Regions from separate parts of the Paracoccus stylophorae genome, predicted to be linked through region 2. Evidence: riboswitches for the same ligand, from Rfam matches in the RefSeq annotation. Region 2 holds a riboswitch; the other holds the start of a gene.
What was found. Region 2 has a riboswitch for thiamine pyrophosphate ahead of JHW45_RS01540 (thiamine ABC transporter substrate-binding protein). Riboswitches for the same ligand answer to the same signal wherever they lie in the genome.

Region 1: linked by a shared signal. The riboswitch ahead of thiD (bifunctional hydroxymethylpyrimidine kinase/phosphomethylpyrimidine kinase) and the one ahead of JHW45_RS01540 (thiamine ABC transporter substrate-binding protein) in region 2 are both predicted to bind thiamine pyrophosphate.

The regions. Positions count from the first base shown of each region.
Region 1 is NZ_CP067134.1:3,183,507-3,195,611, forward strand. Features, by position in the region: gene JHW45_RS15750 (ABC transporter ATP-binding protein) at 1-151, opposite strand, end outside; gene JHW45_RS15755 (TenA family protein) at 148-819, opposite strand; gene JHW45_RS15760 (ABC transporter substrate-binding protein) at 816-1,751, opposite strand; gene JHW45_RS15765 (HesA/MoeB/ThiF family protein) at 1,748-2,731, opposite strand; gene JHW45_RS15770 (thiamine phosphate synthase) at 2,728-3,324, opposite strand; gene JHW45_RS15775 (thiazole synthase) at 3,321-4,091, opposite strand; gene thiS (sulfur carrier protein ThiS) at 4,093-4,287, opposite strand; gene JHW45_RS15785 (FAD-dependent oxidoreductase) at 4,271-5,248, opposite strand; gene thiD (bifunctional hydroxymethylpyrimidine kinase/phosphomethylpyrimidine kinase) at 5,245-6,045, opposite strand; TPP riboswitch at 6,105-6,205, opposite strand; gene JHW45_RS15795 (ABC transporter permease) at 6,340-7,119, opposite strand; gene JHW45_RS15800 (ABC transporter ATP-binding protein) at 7,116-7,874, opposite strand; gene JHW45_RS15805 (ABC transporter substrate-binding protein) at 7,922-8,941, opposite strand; gene JHW45_RS15810 (IclR family transcriptional regulator) at 9,043-9,822, opposite strand; gene JHW45_RS15815 (cupin domain-containing protein) at 9,928-10,875, shown strand; gene JHW45_RS15820 (IclR family transcriptional regulator) at 10,979-11,779, opposite strand; gene JHW45_RS15825 (MBL fold metallo-hydrolase) at 11,874-12,105, opposite strand, start outside.
Region 2 is NZ_CP067134.1:310,344-322,448, forward strand. Features, by position in the region: gene JHW45_RS01505 (glycosyltransferase) at 1-798, shown strand, start outside; gene JHW45_RS01510 (capsular polysaccharide export protein, LipB/KpsS family) at 831-1,889, shown strand; gene JHW45_RS01515 (ABC transporter permease) at 1,914-2,735, opposite strand; gene JHW45_RS01520 (KpsE/RkpR family capsule polysaccharide export protein) at 2,859-4,334, shown strand; gene JHW45_RS01525 (ABC transporter ATP-binding protein) at 4,331-4,996, shown strand; gene JHW45_RS01530 (thiamine ABC transporter ATP-binding protein) at 5,084-5,776, opposite strand; gene JHW45_RS01535 (thiamine/thiamine pyrophosphate ABC transporter permease ThiP) at 5,769-7,313, opposite strand; gene JHW45_RS01540 (thiamine ABC transporter substrate-binding protein) at 7,289-8,272, opposite strand; TPP riboswitch at 8,305-8,403, opposite strand; gene mutS (DNA mismatch repair protein MutS) at 8,471-11,098, shown strand; gene aroC (chorismate synthase) at 11,095-12,105, shown strand, end outside.

The DNA.
Region 1 (12,105 bases), 760 kb from region 2:
GCAGGCGCAGGATCGTGGACTTGCCGACGCCCGAAGGTCCCAGCAGGCAGGTCCAGCATCCGCCCGGCGCATCCAGCGTCACCGGCCCGAAGACGGTCGCGCCGCCGATCCGGGCCTCACCCGCAAGGCGCAGCGCGGGTGCCTGAGTCATCCCACAAGACCCATGCCCCAGAACCCGACCTCCAGCCGCGTGGCCGTGCGGAACCGTTCGCACAGGCGCGGCCAGCGGGGGCTTGTCTCGGGCTTGTCGCCCAGCCGTCGCAAGGCCGCCGCATCGATCAGACGGCCGACATCGGCGCAGGCGCGCTGGTAATCCTCGCCCGCATAGCTGGCGATCCAGTCGGAATAGGGCGTCTCGCCCGCCTCGGCCGCCAGCCGCGCACCGATCTCGCCATAGCCCAGAACGCAGGGCGCAAGCGCCGCCATCAGGTCGAGGAAGTCGCCCGAATGGCCGGCATCGAGGACATAGCGGGTATAAGCGAGGTTCTGCGGCGCCTCTTCGGCGGCGAACAGATCCGCCTCGGCGATGCCTTCGGCCGCACAGATCGCGACATGCAGCCGCATCTCTCCGTCCAGAAGCGTGTGGACCGTGGCCGCGCAGGCGCGCATCTCGTCCAGCGTCTCGGCCTTGGTGACGGCCAGCGCCCAGGCGCGCGAAAAATGGACGAGGAAGACGTAATCCTGGACGAGATAGCGCAGGAACGCCGCGCGCGGCAGCGTTCCGTCTTTCAGCCCCTCGACGAAGGCGTGGCGGGTATAGGCGTCCCACGCCTCGCCCGCCGCCGCCCGCCAGAGCGGGAAGGTGGTGCCATAGCTCATTGCGCCCCCAGCTCGACGGCGAGGTCGGAAACCGCGCGCGTCCCTTCGATCAGCCCGGCCTCGTTCAGAAAGCTCTCGAACCGCGCATAGCGGCCCGCGTCCAGCGCCGCCGGGCGCAGCGCGAAACGCGGGATCGTGTCGGCCCACGCCTTCCGGTTCAGTTCGTCCCGCAGTTCCGAAGCGGTGCCCGCGAAGATGTCCCAGCTTTCCTGCGGATGGTTGACGATGAACTGCGTGGCCCGTTCGGTCGCGGCAAGGAAGCGGCGGATGTCCTGGGCCTCCATCGTCTCGGGATTGGCGATGTAGATCAGCTCGTCATAGGCAGGCACCCCTTCCTCCTCGGGGTAGAAGCACCGACCATCGATGCCTTCGATCTGCATCTGGTTCAGTTCGAAATTGCGGAACGCGCCGATCGTCGCGTCGACCTGTCCCGACATCAGCGCGGGCGACAGCGACCAGTTCACGCCGACAAGTTCGACATCCTTCAGCGACAGACCGTTTGCCTGCAGCATCGCCGACAGCAGCGCCTCTTCCATGCCGGCCACCGAGAAGCCGACCTTGCGGCCCGCGAGATCGGCGATTGACTTCACCGGACCGTCCTGCAGCACCAGCAGGCAGTTCAGCGGCGTGGCGACCAGCGTGCCGACGCGGACCAGCGGCATTCCCTCGGCAATTTGCAGATGAAGCTGCGGCTGATAGGAGACGGCAAGATCCGCGCGCCCGGCCGCGACCATCTTGGGCGGATCGGCAGGATCGGCGGGGGCGATCACCTCGACCTCCAGTCCTTCGTCGGCGAAATATCCCTGTTCCTGCGCGACGATGATCGGCCCGTGATCGGGGTTCACGAACCAGTCGAGCACGAGGGTCATCTTTTCCTGCGCCGCCGCAGGGCTTGCGGCGAGGAGGGCGAGAGTGGTGAGAACGGCTTTCATGGTTCATCTCCGGTTGGGTCGCCCAGGGCGACAAGGCGAATGTCTCCGTCCCAGACCGTGGCCAGCCTCTCGGCTGCCTGCCAGGATCGCAGGCCGGTGCGGCAACACAGAACGGTGCGCTGGCCGGGCTTGGGGCGGGGACCGTCCGGCCCGAACGCCGCCACGGGCAGGCGGTGGGCCGTGGGGCGGACCAGCGGCCCCTCCGCCTCGGCCCGCAGGTCCACGACGAAATCGCCGGTGGCGATCTCTGATGGCGCAAGGAAACGGGGCTGCGAGGCGGGCTCGGGCGCGGCGTCGAAGCGGAAGCCGCCAAAGCGGCACGTCCGCGCGTCGAAGGTGACCAGCCGGCCCAAAGGCGACGGCACAAGCCTTGCAAGCAGCGCCATCGTCATCTGCGCCTGCAACGCGCCGATGACGCCCAGAACCGGCCCCAGCACCCCATCCTCGGCGCACGAACCCAGCCGCTGCGGCAGGTCGGGAAACACCGCGCGCAGGCTTGGCGCACCGCCGCAGAAGGCCCCGACATAGCCGTCCAGCCCGATCACCGAGGCGCTGACCAGCGGCAGACAGGCTTCGTGGCAGGTATCGGACAGGATATAGCTTGCCGCGAAGCTGTCGGCGCAGTCGAGGACCAGATCGGCGCCCGCACAAAGCGCGGTGACATTCGCGGGATCAAGCGCGGCGATGGTGGCGTCCACACGGCATTCCGGGTTCAGCGCCGCGATATGGGCGGCGGCGGCCTGTGCCTTTGGCCGGCCGATATCGGCCTCGCGGAACAGCGTCTGGCGATGCAGGTTGGAACGCTCGACCCGGTCGGGATCGACCAGATGGATACGACCGACGCCCGCGCCGCCCAGATATTGCAACACCGGCGCCGCAAGCCCGCCCGCACCCACGACCAGCACATGCGCGTCCCGCAGGCGGGCCTGACCGTGCGCGCCGAATTCGGGAACGGCGATCTGTCTTGCATAGCGGGTCATCGGGTCGCCGCGATCCACTGGCGCACCCGGCCCTCGGGGTCGTCGTGCAGGGTGATGTCGGTGACGGCCGACACGATGTCGGCCCCCGCGGCAAAGGCGCCTGCCGCCCGCTCGACGCTCATCCCGCCGATGGCGACAAGGGGCAGATCTCCGATCAGACGCTTCCATTCCGCCACCCGCCCCAGACCCTGCTGCGTCCATGTCATCTTCTTCAGGATCGTCGGATAGACCGGGCCAAGCGCCACGTAATCGGGCGCAAGCGACAGCGCACGGTCCAGTTCGGCGAGATCGTGGGTGCTGATCCCCAGCTTCAGCCCGGCCCCACGGATCGCGGGCAGATCGGCGTGCTCCAGATCCTCCTGCCCCAGATGGACCCAGTCGCAGCCTGCGTCGATGGCCGCGCGCCAGTGATCGTTGATCACCAGCACCGTCCCTTGCGCCCGGCACATCGCCTGCGCGCGCGCAACGACGGGTTGCAACGCCTCATCCGGCAGATCCTTGATGCGCAGCTGCACCAGCCTCACACCAAGGGGCAGCATGCGGTCAAGCCAGCCGGCACCGTCGAAGATGGGATAGAAACGGTCCAGCCTCATTCAAGGAACGCCTTTCCGATCACCGGGGTCGAGGGGGCGGCCATGTCGCGCGGCTGCATCGGATCGGCGCCGAAGGCCAGCCGCCCGGCTTCGACCGCGCGCGCAAATCCCTCGGCCATCGCCGCCGGATCGCCCGCCCTGGCCACCGCGGTGTTCAGCAGCACCGCGTCGAACCCCATCTCCATCGCCATTGCCGCATGGCTGGGCAGGCCCATTCCCGCATCGACGATCATCGGCACGTCCGGGAACTGCGCCCGCAGCGTGCGCAGCGCGTAGATGTTGGTCAGCCCAAGCCCGGTGCCGATGGGCGCACCCCATGGCATCAGCACCCGGCACCCCGCCGACAGCAGCCGGTCGGCCAGAACCGCATCCTCGGTCGTATAGGGAAACACCTCGAACCCGTCGCGGACAAGAATGTCCGCCGCCTCGACCAGACCGAACGGGTCGGGCTGAAGCGTGTCGGCATGGCCGATCACCTCCAGCTTGATCCAGGCGGTGTCGAACAGCTCGCGCGCCATCTGCGCTGTCGTGACCGCCTCGCGGACCGAATGGCAGCCGGCGGTGTTGGGCAGGATCTTCACGCCCAGATCGCGCACCAGATCCCAGAAGGCCGCCCCGGCCTGCGCGCCGCCCGCCTCGCGCCGAACCGAGACGGTCGCGATGCCCGCGCCCGACCGGCGGAACGCCTCGGCCAGCACGGCTGGCGAGGGGTATTGCGCCGTTCCCAGCATCAGGCGCGAGGCGATGTCGGTGTCGTAAAGCCGCATCTCAGCCGCCCTGCCTTGGCGCGACGATCTCGACCCGGTCGCCGGGGGCCAGGGGCACGTCGCGCGCCGCGGCGGGCACGAAATCCCCGTTGACCGCCGTGGCGATTTTCGCATCGCCATAGCCGAGTTCACCCAGAACCGATGCAAGCGTTTCGCCCTGCACCTCGGTCGCCGTGCCGTTAACCATGATCTGCATCCATCACCTCCGGTATAGTGCCATCGCAGCCCGCCTCGACCGCCATCCGCGCCAGCGCCGGGGCCAGCAGGAAACCGTGGCGGAACAGGCCGTTCACATGGATCGTCCCGCCGATCCGGCGCAGGCGGGGCAGGTTGTCGGGAAAGGCCGGGCGGGCATCGACGCCGATCTCGACCAGTTCTGCCTCGGCGAAGGCCGGATGAAGCGCATAGGCGGCGGACAGAAGTTCCAGCACCGACCGGACGCGCGGCCTGCGATCGTCGCTTTCGATCTGGGTCGCACCCAGCATGAAAAGCCCGTCCCCGCGCGGCACCACGTAGATCGGAATGCGTGGATGCAGCAGGCGGACGGGCCGGTCCAGGCGGATCTCGGGCGCGCGCAGCACCGCCATCTCGCCCTTCACGCCGCGCAGATCCCGCAGAACGTCGCGCGCGGCCAGCCCGCGACAATCGAAGGTCAGACCCGCGGCGCGGCCCCTCTCGGCCACGAAGGCGACGCCCGCATCCTCCAGCCGGTCGCGCAGATGGCCAAGGGCCGCGCGCGGGTCCAGATGCGCCTCGTCCGGGAAATGAAGGCCGCGGTCAAACCGTCCCCCCAGCTGCGGCTCGAGCCGGGCGATTGCGGCACTGTCAAGGGGTTCGTGCCCGACGGTGCGGCGCGCAAAGCGGTCGATTTCACCCCGGTCGCGGCCCAGCGCCAGCACCAGCGTTCCCTGCCGCGCGACCGCGACGCCCTGGGCTTGCCACCACGCGGCTGCCTGCCGGCCCAGCCGGACCACGGGTTCTTCCGCCGTCTCGCCCTCGCAGAAGGGGGCAAGCATGCCGCCCGCCCACCACGAACAGCACTGCGGGCCGGGGCGGGGCGACGGGTCGAACACCGTCACCTTGCAGCCCCGCGCGACCAGTTCCGTGGCCACGCAAAGCCCGGCCACGCCGGCGCCGATGACGGTGGCCGCCCTCACTGCCGGACCTCGTGGAAGTGATCGACCGGGCCGTGACCGGCACCGATGGCCATCGCATCCGCCGCCCGGATCGCGCCGTGCAGCCAGGACTGCGCCCGGCGGACCGCCGCCTCAAGACCGGCACCCTTCGCCAGTTCCGCCGCGATGGCCGAAGACAGCGTGCAGCCGGTGCCGTGGGTGTTGCGGGTTGCAAGCCGGGGCTGCGCCATCTCGACGGCGCCGGAGGCCGTCACCAGAATGTCGATGCAGTCGGGGCCGTCGGCATGGCCGCCCTTCATCAGAACGGCACGCGCGCCCAGTCCCAGCAGCGCCCTGCCCTGCGCCTGCGCCTCGGCCATGTCGCGCGCGGGCGCGCAGCCCAGCAGGCGCGCGGCCTCGGGCAGGTTCGGGGTCAGCAGATCGGCGCGGGGCAGAAGCCGCGCGATCAGGGCCGTCTCGGCATCGCGGGACAACAGCGCCGCCCCCGACTTGGCGACCATCACCGGGTCCAGCACGACCGGACCGTCATAGCCTTCCAGCGCAGCGGCCACCGTATCGACGATGTCCGGCGCGCCCAACATGCCGATCTTGATCGCGTCGGGCGGGATGTCGTCGCGCACGGCCGCAATTTGCGCGGCGACCGTCGCCGCATCCACCGGCGCGACCGCAAAGACGCCGCGCGTATTCTGGGCGGTGATCGCCGTGATCGCGCTTGTGCCATAGACGCCAAGGGCCGCGAACGTCTTCAGATCGGCCTGAATGCCCGCGCCTCCGCCACTGTCGGAGCCGGCGATGGTCAATGCGGTCGGGTGGGACATCGTCGCTTCCTCCACCGGACGCCAGAAGGAGGAAGAAAAAGGCGGAAGATACCGAGCCCGCCAATTCGATCTCCGTTCCCTACGCCGGTATTGCCCGGATCAGGTTCGATGGGTCGGCCTGCGCCTCTCAGCCCCTGACGGGGCACCCCAACGGATTCGATGAGAATCTAGCAGCCAGCGGGCCGGGCTGCAAGCGGCGCGCGATCTTGGCCGTGGCAGGGATGGCGGGCCGCTGATGCGGCCCCCCTGATCGACCTTGCGGAGGACGTTGCCGGTCGGCCATTCGCGCGGACGTTACGGAGCGCGGTTCCTGTCGCTGGACACGTGCCACGGCGTCAGCAGCGCCCTCAACTGACCTATGACGGTGTAAAACACCAGCCCCACCAATGTCAGCACGACGATGACCCCGAACAGTTCGGCCACGGCCAGGTTCTGAAGATGCGCGACCGCCAGATAGCCCAGGCCCTGATTCCCGCCGATGAACTCCCCGACGATGGCGCCGATCATGGCCAGCACGACCGCCACCTCGGCCCCGGTCAGGATCACCGGCAAAGCGTTGGGGAAATCCAGCAGGACGAATCTTTGCAGCGGGTTCGCCTGAAGCATGACAAAGACATCGCGATCGCCGGGATCGACCGATTTGAACGCCTGCAACGCATTGGAAAATATCGGGAAAAACGCCAGCGCGGCGGCGATCACGATCTTCGATTCAAGGCCGAAGCCGAACCAGAGGATGAACAGCGGCGCAAGCGCGATTTTCGGGATCAGCTGCAAAAGCACGACAAAGGGCTTCAACGCCCATTCCACGGGCGGCACACGCGCCATCGTGAACCCCAGCGTCAACCCGAGCCCGACCGCGATGCCGAAACCCGACAGCGCCTCGATCACGGTGACCAAAGTGTGCGACCACAGATCGGGATCGAACAACATCGTCGACAGCGCGGCGACGATCGCCTCGGGCGGGGGCAGGACGAAGGCCGAAACCTGGGCGGTGCGGACGTAAAGCGACCAGCCGACCAGAAACAGCGTCACCGATGCGATGGGAAGCGCGATGCGCAAGGTTTTGCGGTTCATTCCGCGCCCTCCGTCATTTGTGTCCGCAAGCTGGCGACAAGGTCCTGAAATTCGGGCGTTCTTTGCAGGTTCAGGTCGCGCGGCCGGGGAAACGGGATGTCCACGACGTCCAAGATCCGCGCCGGGCGCGGTGCCAGAACGACAACCCGATCCGACAGAAACGCGGATTCGGCAATCGAGTGGGTGACAAGGATCGTGGTCACCTTGGCCCGCGCGCAGACATCCATCAATTCCAGGTTCAGCGTGTCGCGGGTCATCGCGTCCAGCGCGCCGAACGGCTCGTCCAGCAGCAGCACCTGCGGATCGGTGACAAGGGCGCGGGCCAGCGAGGCGCGCTGCCGCATGCCGCCCGAAAGCGCGGTGGGGCTGGCGTCCTCGAACCCGCTGAGGCCCACGGTCCCGCAAATATTGCGCGCGCGGGCCATTCTGTCGGCCTGCCCCACGCGCGCGATCCGCAGCGGCAGCGCGACGTTCTCCGCCACCGTCAGCCACGGAAACAGCCGCGCCTCCTGAAACATCATCGAAACGGGCCGGGTCGCGGTCCGGTCGCGTTTCCCGCGGACCCAGATCGGCAGGCCGCGCACCTCCACCTCGCCCCGTGTCGGAACCTCAAGCCCCGCAAGGATGCGCAGCAGGGTCGTCTTGCCGCACCCCGAAGGTCCGAGCAGCGAAATGAACTCGCCCTGGCGCATTTCCAGGTTTGCGTTCGAGATGGCGGTGACCGCCCCCGAACCCTCGCCGAATATCTTCGTCAAGCCGGAAATCCGAATTTCCGGCGCAGCCAGCGCAGCTTCTGACGACATCACGCGATGGCCTTGTCCAGCAGGGCGTTGGTATAAAGCGTCGAGGCATCCGGCGCCGTTCCGATCATGCCGGCCTCATGCAGCCTTTCGACCGCGTTCTGCCAGACTTCGGGTACGTTGCGAAGCAGGTTGTCCCCGCCCTTGGCCATCCAGTTCTCGGCGTTGGTGGCCAGGTCGATCTTGGCCGTTTCCGGGTCGTCGATGCCGTTCACCTCGTGCACGCTTGCGATCTTGGCGATGATCGCGTCCAGATCCCCGGCGGTCGCGATCTCGCGCGCGGCCTTGTGCGTGGCGCGCAGGAAGGACACGTATTTGTCCGGGTTCGCCTCGATATCCTCGGGGCGGGCGACATAGACCTGACCCGGCATCCCGTCATCCATCGGCACGGCGTGGACGTTCGGGCGCGCCTCTTTCGCCTTGATCATGGATGAGGTGTTGCCGATGAACGCACCGGCCCGGCCCGCTTCGATCAGCGCGAAAGATGCGGCGCTGTCGGCGACCTTGACCTTGTTGACCGAGGCCGGGTCCAGACCGCCGGCCATCATCAGCAGATCCAGCGTTCCTTCCATCGACCCGCCAAGCGACGCCATCCCCACGGTGCGGCCCGGCAGATCCTGAACGCCGCTGACCGGATTGTCGTCGGACGAAATGATGAAGAAGGGCGACATCTGCGCAATCGTCGCAATCGAAATCAGCGGTGCGTTATTGTCCACACGCGACACGATATAGTTGGTCCCGCCTGTCCGCCCGACATCCATCTGATCGGCCAGCACCATCTGCGCGGCCATGGCGGCACCGTTCGCCGCCTCGATCTGCATCTCGATTCCCTCGTCGGTGTAATACCCGGCCGCGTCGGCATACAGCACCGCCGCGAAGGACAGCGACAGGCTGAACGGCGTGATAAAGCGGAATGCCGCGCCCTGCGCGGCGGCCGGTCCGCCAGCCAGCAGGACAGCGACGCCAGCGGCGGTGCTGCCCAGAAATGCACGACGGTCGATGGTCGGGACAAGATCACTCATTGGCCGAAGGATTCCCTGATATGACTGTTGCGGTTCCCGCATCCTAATCAGATGCCGTGAAGAAACGAGTTGCCGTTTTACAGGTAAAACACGATCTTCATTCAACTGGCGTCGAACCCCAGCAAACGGGAAATCCGCTGCGCCGTCCGCACCAGATCGTCCTTTACCGGACCCTGCGCGGCCTTCACGGTATCGGGACGGTTCGGGCTGGTCGCATTGATCGCTGCGACGACCCGCCCGGACAGATCGCGAACCGGCGCGCCGACCGAGACGATTCCCGCCTCGAAATCGCCGGCGTGAACGATCGCGCTGGCCTGGCGATCGGCCCTGGCCTGAGCGAGGAGTTCCAGCATCGTGCGGCCCTTTTCCAGCCCCGCAGAGGACGAGTCTGCCCGGAACATGCCGATCAGCTGTTCCTCGGTCAGGTCCGACAGCAGGACCCGGCCCATGGTCGTGCTTCTGGCCGGCAGGCGACGGCCCACCTGCACGATCGACATGTCGCCCGGCAAGGCCGGCACTCGAACGATATACAGAACCGAGGTGCCGTCCAGAACACCCAGATGCACCGACCAGCCTGTCCGGTTGCGCAGGGCCTCAAGCTCGGGCTGGGCGATTTCGGGGATTTCGCGCGCACCCACGAACCCATAGGTCAGCCGCAGCACCCCCGCGCCAACCGAATAGCTTTGATCGCGCGCATCGTGCAGCAGGCACCCCATCTCGGTCAGGGTATAGGTGGTGCGGAACGCGGCCGAGCGCGAGATGCCAAGCGCCTTGGCAATATCCGACAGGCGCAGGACCGGGGTTTCGGGCGTGAACAGCTTCAGCACGTTCAGCCCCCGCACCAGTCCGGGCACCATGTAGCGGTCCGGTTTTTCCTCCATGTGCCTCATCCCTGCTTTACTGGCAAAACGTATGGTAGTGCGCAAAACGCCTTTCGGCTATGAAAAAGCCCAACACAGCCATCACAGACCGGAAGGATCTTCCAGATGACCGTTCAGGATCAGAATATCGGCACGCTTGCGGACAAGCTGGCGGCGCATACGGGCCGCTTTACCGACAAGAAATTCGATTGGGAGGCGTTTCCGTCGAATGTCGGCTTCCCCGAACTGTCGCGCGCGCAGATGCGCTATATCGGCGCCGGCGGCTCGCCCAAGGTCGGCGACACCAGCACCCTCAAGCCCGACCATTTCACCCTGTCCCTGATCTATAAAGAGCCGGGGAAATACGCGGCCTGCCACAGCCACGAGATCGAGGAAAGCTTTCTGATCATCGACGGCGCGCTGATCGTGGGGTGGGAGAAGGACGGCGAGGTGGTCGAGGTGAACCTTGGCCCCAAGGACATGATCCTGAACGCCCGCGAGATCGGCCACGGCTTCCGCGTCGACGGGGTCGAGCCGGTGATGATGTCGATTTCCGTCGATGTCGGCAAACCGCTGCCGCCGGTCTATCATTACCACCCGAAAAGCCACGCGCCGGAATTGGCACGTTCCTTCGGCGCCGAGCCGGGCAAGACGCAGGTGTTCGACCCCAAAAGCACCCATCCGTTGCAGCAGCTGATGGCGAAACACGTCGTCCGCCATGCGGGTCTGAAAACCCACTGGGAACAGGCCGGCTTCAACCGCAAGATCTATTGCGGCCCCGGCGGGGTCGAGACCGACACCTGCCGCAAGGAGATGCTGGGCATCCCCTCGCGCGTCGGCGTCAAGCCCTTCGTGCGCGATGTCGAGGACGCGTTTCTTGTCCTGGAGGGCAGCCTGGTCGTCGGGTGGGAGGAAAACGGCGAACAGGTCGAGACCGAACTGGGCCCGCGCGATCTGGTGAAAACGCCGGCCGGGCGCAAGCACTGGTTCCGCAATGACGGGGCGGGGGCGGCGACGGTCTGGTATGTCGTCGGCTCGTCGGCGCCCGAAACGGTGAAATTCGAGGCGGCCTGACAGCCGCCGGCGTCACTCCTGCCTTGCGCACCTGCCGGGTTCCGGCGGGTGCATTCGACGTCACGCACTTTCAGCCGCCGCCCTGAACGCGGCCCGCACGCGCCTATGCCGTGTAGCCCAGCGCCCGCGACATGCCCAAGGCGGCTTTCTTCAACCCCTGCTCGATCTCGGACAGGCGCGGACTGCCGGGCGTGAAGGCGCTGACATGCCCGGTGACGTTGATCGCACCCGCCGCCTGACCCATGTTGTCGCGCACCAGAACCGCGGCCGAGCCGATCTCGGGCTCGAAATTCGCCGCACTCCAGGCAATGCCAAGCGCCCGATCCTGGGCCAACTGCAGTTCCAGATCGGGCAGCGACGTGCGGGTCTTGTCGCTGTAGGCGTCCATCCGCACGCCCTCATATCGCGCCGCCAGCTCGTCGCGCGGCAGATCGGCCAGCAGGATGCGCCCGATGGTCGTCGCATGCGCAGGCAGCCGCGTGCCTTCCTTGACGTTGCTGACCAGATGCGAATTCGGCGTGCAACGCGCAAGATAGACGATCTCGCGCCCCTCCAGAATACCCAGATGCGCCGACAGCTTCAGCTCCGCGACAAGGTCGGCCAGAAAGCGCGGGGCCACTTGGGCAATGCTGCGGTCGTGCAAGGCATTCTGCGCCAGCGTGACCAGACCGGTGCCCAGCCTGTAGCCGCCTTCGTCCGCAATCGCCTCGATCATTCCCTCTTGCTCCAGCGTGGCCAGCAGACGGATCAGGGTCGTGCGGTTGATGCCGGTCGCCTTCGCCACGCTGCTGATGTTCCGGCAGCGGTTCCCGGCCGCGATATGGCGCAAAAGCGCAAATGCACGCGCAACAGGCGGAACACCGTAAATGGCAGCATCGTCGGGCACGGTCTTGCTTTCCAACATCGTCAGTCCGGCGCTTGGTAGCCGATCGCTGCGGCCGGCGCAAAGCCTGCCGCCCGCCTCAGACCCCCGATCCGCCTGACCGCCGGATCAGGCGTCACAGCAGCAACAGGTCGTGGCCGACGACGATCCGGCCATCGAACTGCTTGGCCGCCTCTGCCGCCCAGACCTCGTCCGTCACCTCTGGCTGATCGCCGGGCAGCAGATGGGTCAGGACCAGCGTGCCTACCCCTGCCTGCGCCGCGATGCGGCCGGCATCCTCGGCCGTGGTGTGGCCGTCCACCAGGAAATCGCGCAGCTTCGGCGGCACATAGGGGCGTTTGGCCAGC
Region 2 (12,105 bases):
GTGGGGCTGCCGCAGATCGCGGCGCTGCCCGCGCCCTCGCAACAGCAAGGCAACGACGCGCAGCTGTCGGCGGCGCATGTCGAGTTGATCCGGCAGTTCAACAAGCGGCCATTTGCGGGCAAGCAGGCCTATCTGTCCTTCATCGACGAGGCCGTCAGCCGGCTGGCGCAATGGCGGCGCGAACGCGATCTGCCGATGCCGGGACCGTGGTTTCTGGACCAGGCGCGCGCCGACCGGCTGATGGCGGACGCGGCCACCGGCAATGCCCGGATCGCGCGCGATTATTTCGCGCAGGCGGGGGAAGACCTGTTCCCCGACCGCGCCCCCGCCCCGCCCGACTGCCCGGTCCATCTGGCCGAGTTCGAGATCGTCGAAAGCGCCTATGCCAACCGCCGCCGGGCCGGACGCGCCGGGACCAGAGGCGGGATCGTCAATTTCGGGCCGTTCGGCTGGCGGCTGTGGTCGTCGATCCCGCTGCTGGCGATGGCCTATCGCAGGCGGGGCCGGGCCGATCTGGCGCAGGAGCTGACCGACGATCCGATGGGCTTTGCCCGCGCGCACTGGCTGGGGCGGCATCCCCGGCTGCGCTGGCTGGCCTATTCCGACGGCGACATGCTGGGGCCGGGGCGCGTCCTGCGGCTTTGGGTGCCGGTGCTGCGGCCGGTCGTGCGGCTGAAGGGCGGCGCGCCGGCGGCCGAGAGGCTGAACGCCGAGCCGGTGGGCTTTGTCCGCAGCCTGAGAAACCCGGTCGCGCGCGCGGTGGGGCGGCTGCTGTTTCCGATGGGAGAACGAAGCTGACGCGCAAGCACTCGCACCCGGCGCAGCCGGGGTTGTCCGGCGGACATAAACGCCGGATCGTCGCGCTTGAGGTGCCCGAAGCCTGGTTCCGCAACCCCGATGACGGGCCGCGGCACCGGCAGTTCTATGCCAGCCTGCTGGCCGCGCTGGCCGAGATGCGGGTTCTGGTCGATCCGATCTGGCTGCCGCGCGGGGCCGACCGGGCGCCGCGCCGCGCCCCCTGCGGCAGTCTTGTCATCAGCTTTCATTCGCATGGCGAGGCGGGCAATGTCCTGCGCTGCAAGGAAGCCTATGTCCCGCCCTATTACACGATGGACCGGATGGGCTATGCCTGCTTTTCCGAACTGGGCCGGTTTCCCGACCGCTTCCGCGACGAGATCGCCCGGCAGGACGACGCGGCGGCGCAGGCATTCCTGGACGCGCTGGCCGCCGATCTGCGCCGCACGAACCAGTCGAAATACCCGCAGCCGCCGTCGCAGCCCTGCGGGCTGGGCGAACGCCATGTCTTCGTGCCGTTGCAGATGCAGAACGATTCGGTCGCGCAGGCCCAGTGGCTGGACGTGCCGCAGGCGCTGGAGACGATCATCGCGGGGGCGCGCCAGCGCGGGCTGAAAACCGTGATCAAGCGGCATCCGCGCTGCCACAGCCCCCGGATCGCGGAACTGGTGGAAAGGCTGCGCGGCGATCCCGATGTGATCGTCTCGACCGCGTCAATCCACGATCTGATCCGGGATGCGGAACTGGTCGTGGGCGCAAATTCGGGCGCCATGTTCGAGGCGCTGCTGTTCGGCCGGCCGGTCATCGCCTTTGCCGGTTCGGATTTCGGGCTGGCGGTGCAGCAGGTGCGCAGCGCGCGCGATCTTGCCGCAGCCGTCGCCGCACCGGCCCCGCCCGACCCGGCATGGCGGCGGAAATTCCTGTATTGGTATCTGACATCCTATTGCGTGCGCGCCGACGACACGCTGGCGATCCGGCGCCGGATCCAGGCGTTCGAGATCGAGCGGCGGACCGGCCCCGTCTCGCGCCGCGCCGCGCGGCTGAGCCTTTACGGCTATTCGATCTGGGACCGGGTCAAGAAACGGCTGTTCTGAGGGCGCGCGCGGCCCGGGCGGGCGTCAGCTGTTCAGCAGATCGCGGTGATAGCGCGTCAGAAACGCCAGACCGATGCCCAGCAGCACGAATCCCACCCCGAACACATAGGCCGGGCTGACATAATCGCCGGCATAGGACGGATAGAAGGATTTGCGCATCTGCCCGATCACATGGACCAGCGGGTTGAACCACAAATAATACTGGAACGGCTGCGGCACGTCGTCATAGATGAAGAAGATGCACGAGACCAGAAACAGCGGCCGGTTCAGGATCGCCCACGCGAATTGCCACCACGGGAAGGCGGTGAACAGAAAGCAGTTCATCGCCCCCACCCCCAGCGCAAAGACCAACGCCATCGCCAGCGACAGCACGATGCCCAGGATCTGCGGATCGGTGCGCGTTTCCTGCGTGAAATAGATGACGGTGAAGATCAGATAGGCGACCATCACCTGCGTCACCAGATTGAAGAACGCGCGCGCCAGGAACGCATCCATGAAGGTGACGGCCGGATAGGCCAGAAGCGGCTTGGAATACTGGATCGCGGCGGCCGTCTTGCCCGAAATGCTGAGATAGAACAGGAACGGCACCAGCCCGGTGGCATAGAAGATCGCGAAATTGGTGCCGACCGAGGGCGACCGGAACCCCAGCGAGAAGATCGCGGTCAGAAGGATGATGCCGCCCACGGGTTCGGCGATGGCCCACAGAAATCCGTTGGCCGAGCGGCCGTTGGTCGTCGCCATCTCGCGCAGCACCAGCGCCGAGATGGCGCGCAGGCTGGCAAAGCTGCGCTGCTTGTGCACCGGGCGCAGCGCGGGGTTCATCGGGGGATGGGGAGAATCGGTCATGTCGTCTGTCCGGCGTGGATGCGGGGAACCACGATCTTGTCAGGGATCGGTGCTGGCACCATCCGCCGCGCTTATGTATGACAAGCGCCAGAAGATCAACTCTCACCTCGGGTATCCGCGCGCATGACCGCCCAGAAGAACGTCTCGAAACCCCTGGCCCCGGATCAGGACGAACCGGCCGCCGTGCAGGGACCGCGCCGCCCGGCGCTGATCCAGCCGGAGGCGGCGGAGGCGGCGGCGCAGCCTGCGGGCGGCGAGGGTCGGGCGGCGTCCGCAGATCGCAAGGACGCCGGGACCGGCGAGGCCGGCCAGGCGGCGCGCGCGCAACCGGCCGAGGCGACGCCCGAAGGCGACGCGGCCCTTCCTGCGGGCGGTGCCGGGCCGGGCAAGGGTGCGGCCAAGGGACCGGGCAAAGGTCCGGGCAAGGGCAAGGGCGGCCGGCCCAAGCCGCGCCGCAACGCGCCCCAGCCGCCGGTGCGCCCGACCGCCGGCAAGGCCAGGCTGCGCCGCCGGCATGTCGCCCTGATGCTCAGCTTTCTGCTGGTCGTCGTGGCGCCGGTCGCGGCGTCGGGATGGTATCTGTGGGCGCGCGCCGTCGATCAATACGCATCCTATCTGGGATTCTCGGTGCGCAGCGAGACCGGGGCCGGCACCAGCGAATTGCTGGGCGGCCTGACCTCGCTGGTGGGCATGACCAGCAATTCCAGCACCGATACCGACATTCTTTACAAGTTCATCCAGAGCCACGACCTGGTCGAGCGTGTGGACGAGCGGCTTGACCTGCGCCGGATCTGGTCGAAGGCGCCGGGCGATCCGATCTTCGGCTATACCGGCAACGAATCGCTGGAAGACCTGCTGAGCGAGTGGGAACGCAAGGTCCGCATCTATTACGACGACGGCATGATCGATCTGCGCGTTCTGGCCTTCGATCCGCAGGACGCGCGCGCCATCACCCAGGCGATCTTCGACGAAAGCACGCGGATGATCAACGAGCTGAACGATATCGCGCGCGAGGATGCGCTGCGATATGCGCGCGACGATCTGGCCGAGGCGCTGGCCCGGCTGAAGGCGGCGCGGCAGGACATGATGGCGTTCCGCAACCGGCATCAGCTGGTCGATCCGTCCGCCGACGTGCAGGGGCAGGTGGGCGTGGTCACGTCGCTGCAACAGCAGCTGGCCGAGGCGCTGGTCCAGCTTGGGCTGCTGCGCGCCAACGCCCAGCCCGGCGATCCGCGGATCGAGCAGGCCGAGCTGCGCATCGGCATCATCCGCGACCAGATCGACGAGGAGCGGCAGAAATTCGGGTCGGAAACCGCCACCGGCGAGGCGCTGTCAGAGGTGGTGGGGCAGTTCGAATCGCTGACGGTCGATCGTGAATTCGCCGAACGCAGCTATACCGCGGCGCTGGCGACCTATGACACCGCGCGGGCCGAGGCGTCGCGGCAGTCGCGCTATCTTGCGGCCTATGTCAAGCCGACGCTGGCGCAGGAATCGAAATATCCCGAACGCGGCAAGCTGTTGCTGATCATGTCGGGCTTCCTGCTGATTCTGTGGATCATCGGCGTTCTGATCTTCTACAGCCTCAGGGACCGGCGTTGATCAGGCTGCAGAATCTGACCAAGACCTATGTGCTGGAGGGGCGACGCAAGACCGTTGCCCGCGACATCACGGCGGTCTTTCCGACCGGGGTGTCGGTCGCGTTGCTGGGGCGCAACGGGGCGGGGAAATCGTCGCTGCTGAAGATGATCTCGGGCGAGATGCTGCCGACCTCGGGCGAGATTTTGTCGGACGGCACGATCAGCTGGCCGGTCGGATTCGCCGGGTCGTTCCACCGCGAATTGTCGGGCGAACAGAATTGCCGCTTTCTGGCGCGGGTCTATGGCATCGACACCGACGAGATGGTGGCCTTCGTCAAGGATTTCGCCGAACTGGGCGATCATTTCCAGCTGCCGATCCGCACCTATTCGTCGGGGATGAAGGCGCGGCTGGCGTTTGGCGTGTCGATGGCGGTGCCGTTCGACACCTATCTGGTGGACGAGGTGTCGGCGGTGGGCGATGCGGCGTTCAAGTCCAAGTCGAACCGGGTCTTCAACGAACGGATGGCGAAATCGGGCGCCATCGTCGTGTCGCATTCGATGGGAATGCTGCGCAAGACATGTCAGGCGGGCGCGGTGCTGGAGGATGGCCGGCTAAGCTATTACCACGATATCGAGGATGCGATCGAACAGCATCTTGAGAACATGCGCCGCCGTGCGAGATAACGCGCGGCTTGCCGCAGATGCGGCGGAATGCTGTTCATGTATGCCGCCAGGGCGCTGGCCGCGTGGGACCTGCCGGCGGGGGCGCGATCAGCCCAGATAGGCGCGCAGCCCCGGCGGCGGATCGTCCAGCAGCGGGCCGGTGGGCACCGGCGGATGGGCGCGCCCGTCCTCGATCAGGATCGTCTTGGGCGCGAAGGCGCGCGCGTCGTGGGGGTCGTGGGTGACCATCAGCACGGTCGCGTCGGTGTCGGCGACGATGCGCGCCAGCAGATCCAGCATCTCGGATTTCAGGGCCGGGCCAAGTGCGGCGAAAGGTTCGTCCAGCAGCAGCAGCGGACGCGCGCGCAGCAGCACCCGCGCCAGCGCCACCCGGCTTTGCTGACCGCCCGACAGGGTGGCGGGGCGGCGCGTGTCCATGCCGGTCAGGCCCACATCCTCAAGCGCCTGTGCGACGCGGGACCGCTGCGCATCGCTGAGCCGCAGATCGGGGCGCAGCCCCAGCCCGACATTCTGGCCCACCGTCAGATGCGGAAACAGGTTCTGGTCCTGAAACAGCACCGAGACCGGCCGCCGGCCCGGCGGCAGGTCGGTGATGTCCTGCCCGTCCCACAGCACCCGGCCGGTATCGGGCCGAAGAAAGCCGCCGACCAGCGCCAGCAGCGTCGATTTGCCCGACCCCGAGGCGCCGATGACGGCGACGCGCCGGCCGCGCCCGACCCGCAGATCGGCGCGCAGGGTGAAATCGCCGCGGGTGACGGCGGTGTCGCGGAACTCAAGCAAGGCGGCCTCCTCGGTCGAACAGCCAGAACAGCGCGAAGCTGATCGCCATCAGCAGCACCGCGCAGGCCGAGGCGTCGGCCATGCGATAGGATTCCATCAGCTGATACAGTTTCAGCGGCAGGGTCGGGCTGTTGGTGGCAAACAGCGTGATCACGCCCAGATCGCCCATCGCCAGCGCCGCCGCCAGCCCGCCGGCAAAGCCCAGGGGTCGCGCCAGCCGGGGCAGGATCAGCAGCCGCAGCCGCGCCAGTCCGCGCAGATCCAGCGAATCGGCCAGCCGCCCGTAATCGTCGCCCAGGCTTTGCGCCGCCGGGATCAGCGCGCGCAGCCCGAAGGGCAGGGCCATGATGGCGTTGATCGCCACCGTCACCGGCAGCGCCAGCGCATCGGGCGAAAACCAGCCGCGCAGCAGGATGAACAGCCCCGTTCCCAGAACCAGCGGCGAGGCGACGATGGGCAGCATCCCTGCCGCCTCGATCCAGCCCGCGCGCCCGCGCGCGATGGACAGCGCCAGCGTCAGGCACATCGCCAGCGCCAGCCCCGCCGAGATCAGCGCCATGATCACCGACCGCAGCGTCGCGCGCCAGACATCGGGCGGCAGCGACGGCAGGCGCGGCAGACCCTGCGCGGTCACGGCGAGGATGGGCCACAGCAGGAACAGCGCCGCCAGCCCGATGGCCAGAATGTCGGTGCCGATGCGCCAGCCGCCCGGCGCGCGCGGGCGGTGGTCGGCATCAAGCCCGGCCCCGAAGGCGGCGGGAATGCTGATCCAGCGCGCCAGCACCATTGCGGCCACACACAGCCCGATCTGCACCAGCCCCAGCGTCGCGGCGCGGCCTAGGTCGAAATCGAACCGGAACGCCTGATAGATCGCCAGTTCCACCGTCGTGGCCGACGGCCCCCCGCCCAGCGTCAGCGCCACAGCGAACGAGGTCAGGCAGACCAGAAACACCGCCAGCCAGACGCCCGGCAGCACCGCGCGCAGCATCGGGCGTTCCAGATGCCGCGCCACGTCGCGCGGCCCAAAGCCCAGGCTTTCGGCCAGACGGAACCGTTCCGCCGGGATCGCCTGCCAGCCTTGCAGGATCAGCCGGACCGACAGCGGCAGGTTGAAGAACACATGCGCCAGGATCACCCCCTGCCAGCCATAGATGATGAATTCCGGCAGGCCGGCGGCGCGCAGCGCATCGTTGATGGCGCCGTTGCGGCCGAACACCGCGATCAGCCCCATCACCGCCACGATCACCGGCAGGATGAAGGGCGCGCCCAGCAGCGTCACCAGCGCCGCGCGCCCGACAAAGCGCCGCCGCGCCAGCGCCCGCGCCACCGGGATCGCCAGCACCGCCGACAGCAGCCCCGACAGCGCCGCCTGCCAGATGGTGAATCGCACCGCGCGCCAGTCCCACGGTCCCAGCCCCGACAGGCCCTGCGCCTGCCATGCGACGGCGGCCAGCGTGCTAAGGATCAGCGCGGCCAGACCGGCGGCGACCGCCGGCCCGGCCAACCCCGATCTCAGCGCGTGAAGGCGTGCAGCCATTCGTCCAGCGCGGGTTGACGCAGCGCCTCGGCCTCGGTCTCGTCATAGAACAGGGTCTTGTCGGGGCGCGGCAGATCGCGCATCACCTGCGGCCAGTCGTCGCGCGGCAGTTTGGCCGGCATCGACCAGTTGGCCAGAGGGATGGTCTTCTGGAAATCGGGCGTCAGGATCCAGTCCATGAATTGCTGCGCCAGTTCGGGCTGGTCGCTGCCCTTCACCTGCGCGGCCAGTTCGGCCATGAAGTAATGGCCTTCGGGAAAGATCGCGGCCTTCTTCGTCAGGTCGTCTTCGGCGGCGATGTGATAGGCGGGCGAGGTGGTGTAGGACAGCACCATGTCCGCCTCGCCATCGGTGAACATGCCATAGGATTCCGACCAGCCCTTGGTGACGGTCAGCACCTTCGGCGCCAGCTTTTCCCACGCCTGCGGGGCCTGATCGCCATAGACCGCCTTGACCCACAGCAGCAGCGCCAGCCCCGAGATCGAGGCGCGCGGGTCCTGGATCACGAGCTTCAGATCGTCGGGGGCATCCAGCAACTCGTCGAAGCTGGCGGGCGGGTTTTCCAGCCGCGTCTCGTCATAGACGAACGCCGTCTCGCCCCAGTTATAGGGCAGGAAGATGTCGTCGGTCCAGTCGATCGGCAGCGACAGATCGGACGTGTCCTGGCCGTGCGGGGCGAACAGGCCCGAGTCGCGGGCGCGCGCGGTCACGTCGGTGTTCAGGCCGAAGACGATGTCGGCGCGGGTCCGCTCGCCCTCCATCAGGATGCGGGGCAGGATGTCGCCGGTGACGAATTGCAGGTCGCAGTCGCAGAACGCCTCGAACCCCTCTTCGATCCTGGGGCCGGGGCCCCATTCGCTGGCGATATAGTCGCCGGCATAGACGGTCAGGACGGGCCTGTCCTGCGCGGCGGCGGGGGCCGCGGCCAGCAGGGCGAATGACAGAACGGCAAGTCTCATCGCTGTGCCTCCTTTTGCCAGGGTTGCGAAAGAAAGGACAGCGTCACCTTCCCTCCGCCGGGTTCAACCGGATCAGGTTCAACGGGTCCGCACGATGCGTCTCAGCCATGAAGGCCCCCCGAGGTGGGTTCGAATGTAGAGGTTCCACCGCCGGGCGCAAGCGGATAGAACCGCTGGCAGAGACAGGCAGGCAGGCGGATGAGCGATCAGCCCACACCGATGATGGCGCAGTATCTGGCGATCCGGGAGGCCAATCCCGGCGCGCTGCTGTTCTATCGCATGGGCGATTTCTACGAGATGTTCTTTGACGACGCCGTGGCCGCGGCAAGCGCGCTGGACATCGCGCTGACCCGGCGCGGCACGCATGAGGGGCAGCCGATCCCGATGTGCGGGGTGCCGGTCCATGCCGCCGAATCCTATCTGCTGACGCTGATCCGCAAGGGGTTTCGCGTGGCCATCGCCGAACAGATGGAGGACCCGGCCGAGGCGAAGAAACGTGGCAGCAAATCGGTTGTGGCGCGCGATGTGGTGCGGCTGGTGACGCCCGGCACGCTGACCGAGGAATCGCTGCTGGAGGCGCGGCGGCACAATTTTTTGGCCGCTTTCGCGACCGTGCGCGAGGAATCGGCGCTGGCCTGGGTCGACATCTCGACCGGCGCGTTTCAGGTGATGGACTGCCCGCTGCCGCGTCTGGCGCCGGAACTGGCCCGGCTGGCCCCGCGCGAGTTGCTGGCAGCCCAGGGCGCGGGGCTGGACGATCTGGCCGCCGACGCGGGTGCCGCGCTGACCGATCTGGTGGCCGGTGCGTTCGACAGCGCCGGCGGGGCGCGGCGGCTTTGCGCGCTTTACGGGGTCGAGACGCTGGACGGGTTCGGCAGTTTCAGCCGGGCCGAGTTGTCCGCGATGGGCGCCATCGTCGATTATCTGGACATGACGCAGAAGGGCAGGTTGCCGCTGCTGCGCCCGCCGGTGCGCGAACGCAGCGGTGCGGCGATGCAGATCGACGCCGCCACGCGCCGCAACCTGGAACTGACGCAATCGCTGTCGGGCGGGCGCGACGGGTCGCTGCTGTCGGCCATCGACCGGACGGTGACGGCGGCGGGCGCGCGGCTGCTGGAACGCCGCATCAGCGCGCCGGGCCGCGATCTGTCGCTGATCCGCGCGCGGCAGGACGCGGTCGCGATGCTGGTGGACGATCCGCGCCTTGCCGCCGATCAGCGCGAGGCCCTGGGCCGGGTGCCCGACATAGATCGTGCGCTGTCGCGGCTGGCGCTGGATCGGGGCGGGCCGCGCGATCTGGCCGCGATCCGGGCCGGGCTGACGCAGGGGGCGGCCATCGCGGACCGCCTGCCCGAAGATGCGGCGCAGGTGCTGGCCGATGCGGCGCGCGATCTGACCGGCCATGACGGCTTGATCCGGCTGCTGGACGACGCGCTGGTGGCCGAGCCGCCCCTGCTGGCCCGCGACGGCGGTTTCGTCGCGCCCGAGTACGACGACGATCTGGACCGCACCCGCCGCCTGCGCGACGAGGGGCGGGGCGTGATCGCCGGGATGCAGGCCGAATATGCCGCCAAGGCGGGCGTGCAAAGCCTGAAGATCCGGCACAACAACGTGCTGGGCTATTTCATCGAGACGACGGCGATTCATGCCGACCGGATGCGGGCGATGTCGGATATCTTCATCCACCGCCAGACCACCGCCAATCAGATCCGCTTTACCACGGTCGAACTGTCCGAACTGGAAACCCGCATCCTGAACGCCCGCGACCGCGCGCTGGAGATCGAGCGCGACATCTTTGCCCGGCTGCGCGCCGCGGTGCTGGACCGGGCCGCCGCCATCGGGCAGGCGGCGCGCGCGCTGGCAGAGATCGACCTGGCTGCGGCCTTTGCCGACATCGCCACGGGCGAGGGCTGGACCCGGCCGCGCGTCGATGACAGCCGCGCCTTTCAGGTCGAGGGCGGGCGGCACCCGGCGGTGGAACGCGCGCTGAAGCGCAAGGCTGAAAGCTTCGTCGCCAATGATTGCGACCTGACCGCGGGCGACACGCCGGCGATCTGGTTGCTGACCGGGCCGAACATGGCCGGCAAATCGACCTTTCTGCGCCAGAACGCGCTGATCGCCGTGCTGGCGCAGGCCGGCGCCTTCGTGCCCGCGCGGCGCGCCCATATCGGCATGGTCAGCCAGTTGTTCAGCCGGGTGGGTGCCGCCGACGATCTGGCGCGGGGGCGGTCGACCTTCATGGTCGAGATGGTCGAGACCGCCGCGATCCTCAATCAGGCCGACGATCATGCGCTGGTCATCCTGGACGAGATCGGACGCGGCACGGCGACCTGGGACGGGCTGTCCATCGCCTGGGCGGTGATGGAACATCTGCACGCGGTCAACCGCTGCCGGGCGCTGTTTGCGACCCATTACCACGAGATGACGGCGCTGACCGCGCGGCTGGACGGGGTGGAAAACGCCACCGTCGCGGTGCGCGAATGGGAAGGCGACGTGATCTTCCTGCACGAGGTGCGCAAGGGCGCGGCCGACCGGTCCTATGGCGTGCAGGTGGCGCGGCTGGCAGGCTTGCCCGCATCGGTCGTGGACCGCGCGCGCGAGGTGCTGGACGCGCTGGAATCGGGCGAACGCGAGGGGGCGGCGCGTCCCGCCGCGCTGATCGACGATCTGCCGCTGTTCCGTGCCGCGCCGCCCGCGCCCGCCCGGTCCGCAGCGTCGGGCAGGCTGGACGCGCGGATGAAGGACGTGCATCCCGACACGCTGTCCCCGCGGCAGGCGCTGGACCTGATCTATGAACTGAAAGCCCTCAGCGGAGAACAGCCATGAGCGTCAACACATTCGGTCGCGAATTCCGCTTCACCACCTGGGGCGAAAGCCACGGCCCCGCGCTTGGCGCGACCGTCGACGGCGTGCCGCCGGGGGTCGCACTGGAGGAAGGGTTCATCCAGACCTTTCTGGACCGGCGCCGCCCCGGCACCAGCAAGCACACCACGCAGCGCCGCGAACCCGACCGCGTCCGCATCCTGTCGGGCGTGTTCGAGGGGCGCACGACCGGCACGCCGATCCAGCTGATGATCGAGAACACCGACCAGCGCAGCAAGGATTACGGAGAGATCGCGCAGGCGTTCCGCCCCGGCCATGCCGACATCACCTATCACCTGAAATACGGGCTGCGCGACCCGCGCGGCGGCGGGCGATCCTCGGCCCGCGAAACCGCCGCGCGGGTCGCGGCGGGCGGCGTGGCGCAGGCGGTGCTGGCGCATCTGGTGCCGGGTCTGCGCATCACCGGCTATATGGTGCAGATGGGCGGGATGCATCTGGACCGGACGGCCTTCGATGCGGCCGCGATTCCCGACAATCCGTTCTTTCTGCCCGACGCGACGGCGGTCGGGGCATGGGCCGATTATCTGGACGGCATCCGCAAGGCGCAGGACAGCGTCGGCGCCGCGATCGAGGTGCTGATCGAGGGGTGTCCGCCCGGCCTTGGCGCGCCGGTCTATGCCAAGCTGGACACCGATCTGGCCGCCGCGATGATGTCGATCAACGCCGTGAAGGGGGTCGAGATCGGCGAGGGGATGGGGGCCGCCGCGCTGACCGGCACCGACAACGCCGACGAGATCCGCATGGGTCCGGACGGGCCGCGATTCCTGTCCAACCATGCGGGGGGCATCCTGGGCGGAATCAGCACCGGCCAGCCCATCCTGGTCCGCTTTGCGGTCAAGCCGACCAGTTCGATCACCACGCCGCGCCGCACCATCGACCGGCAGGGCAGGGAGATCGAATTGATCACCAAGGGCCGCCACGATCCCTGCGTGGGCATCCGCGCCGTCCCG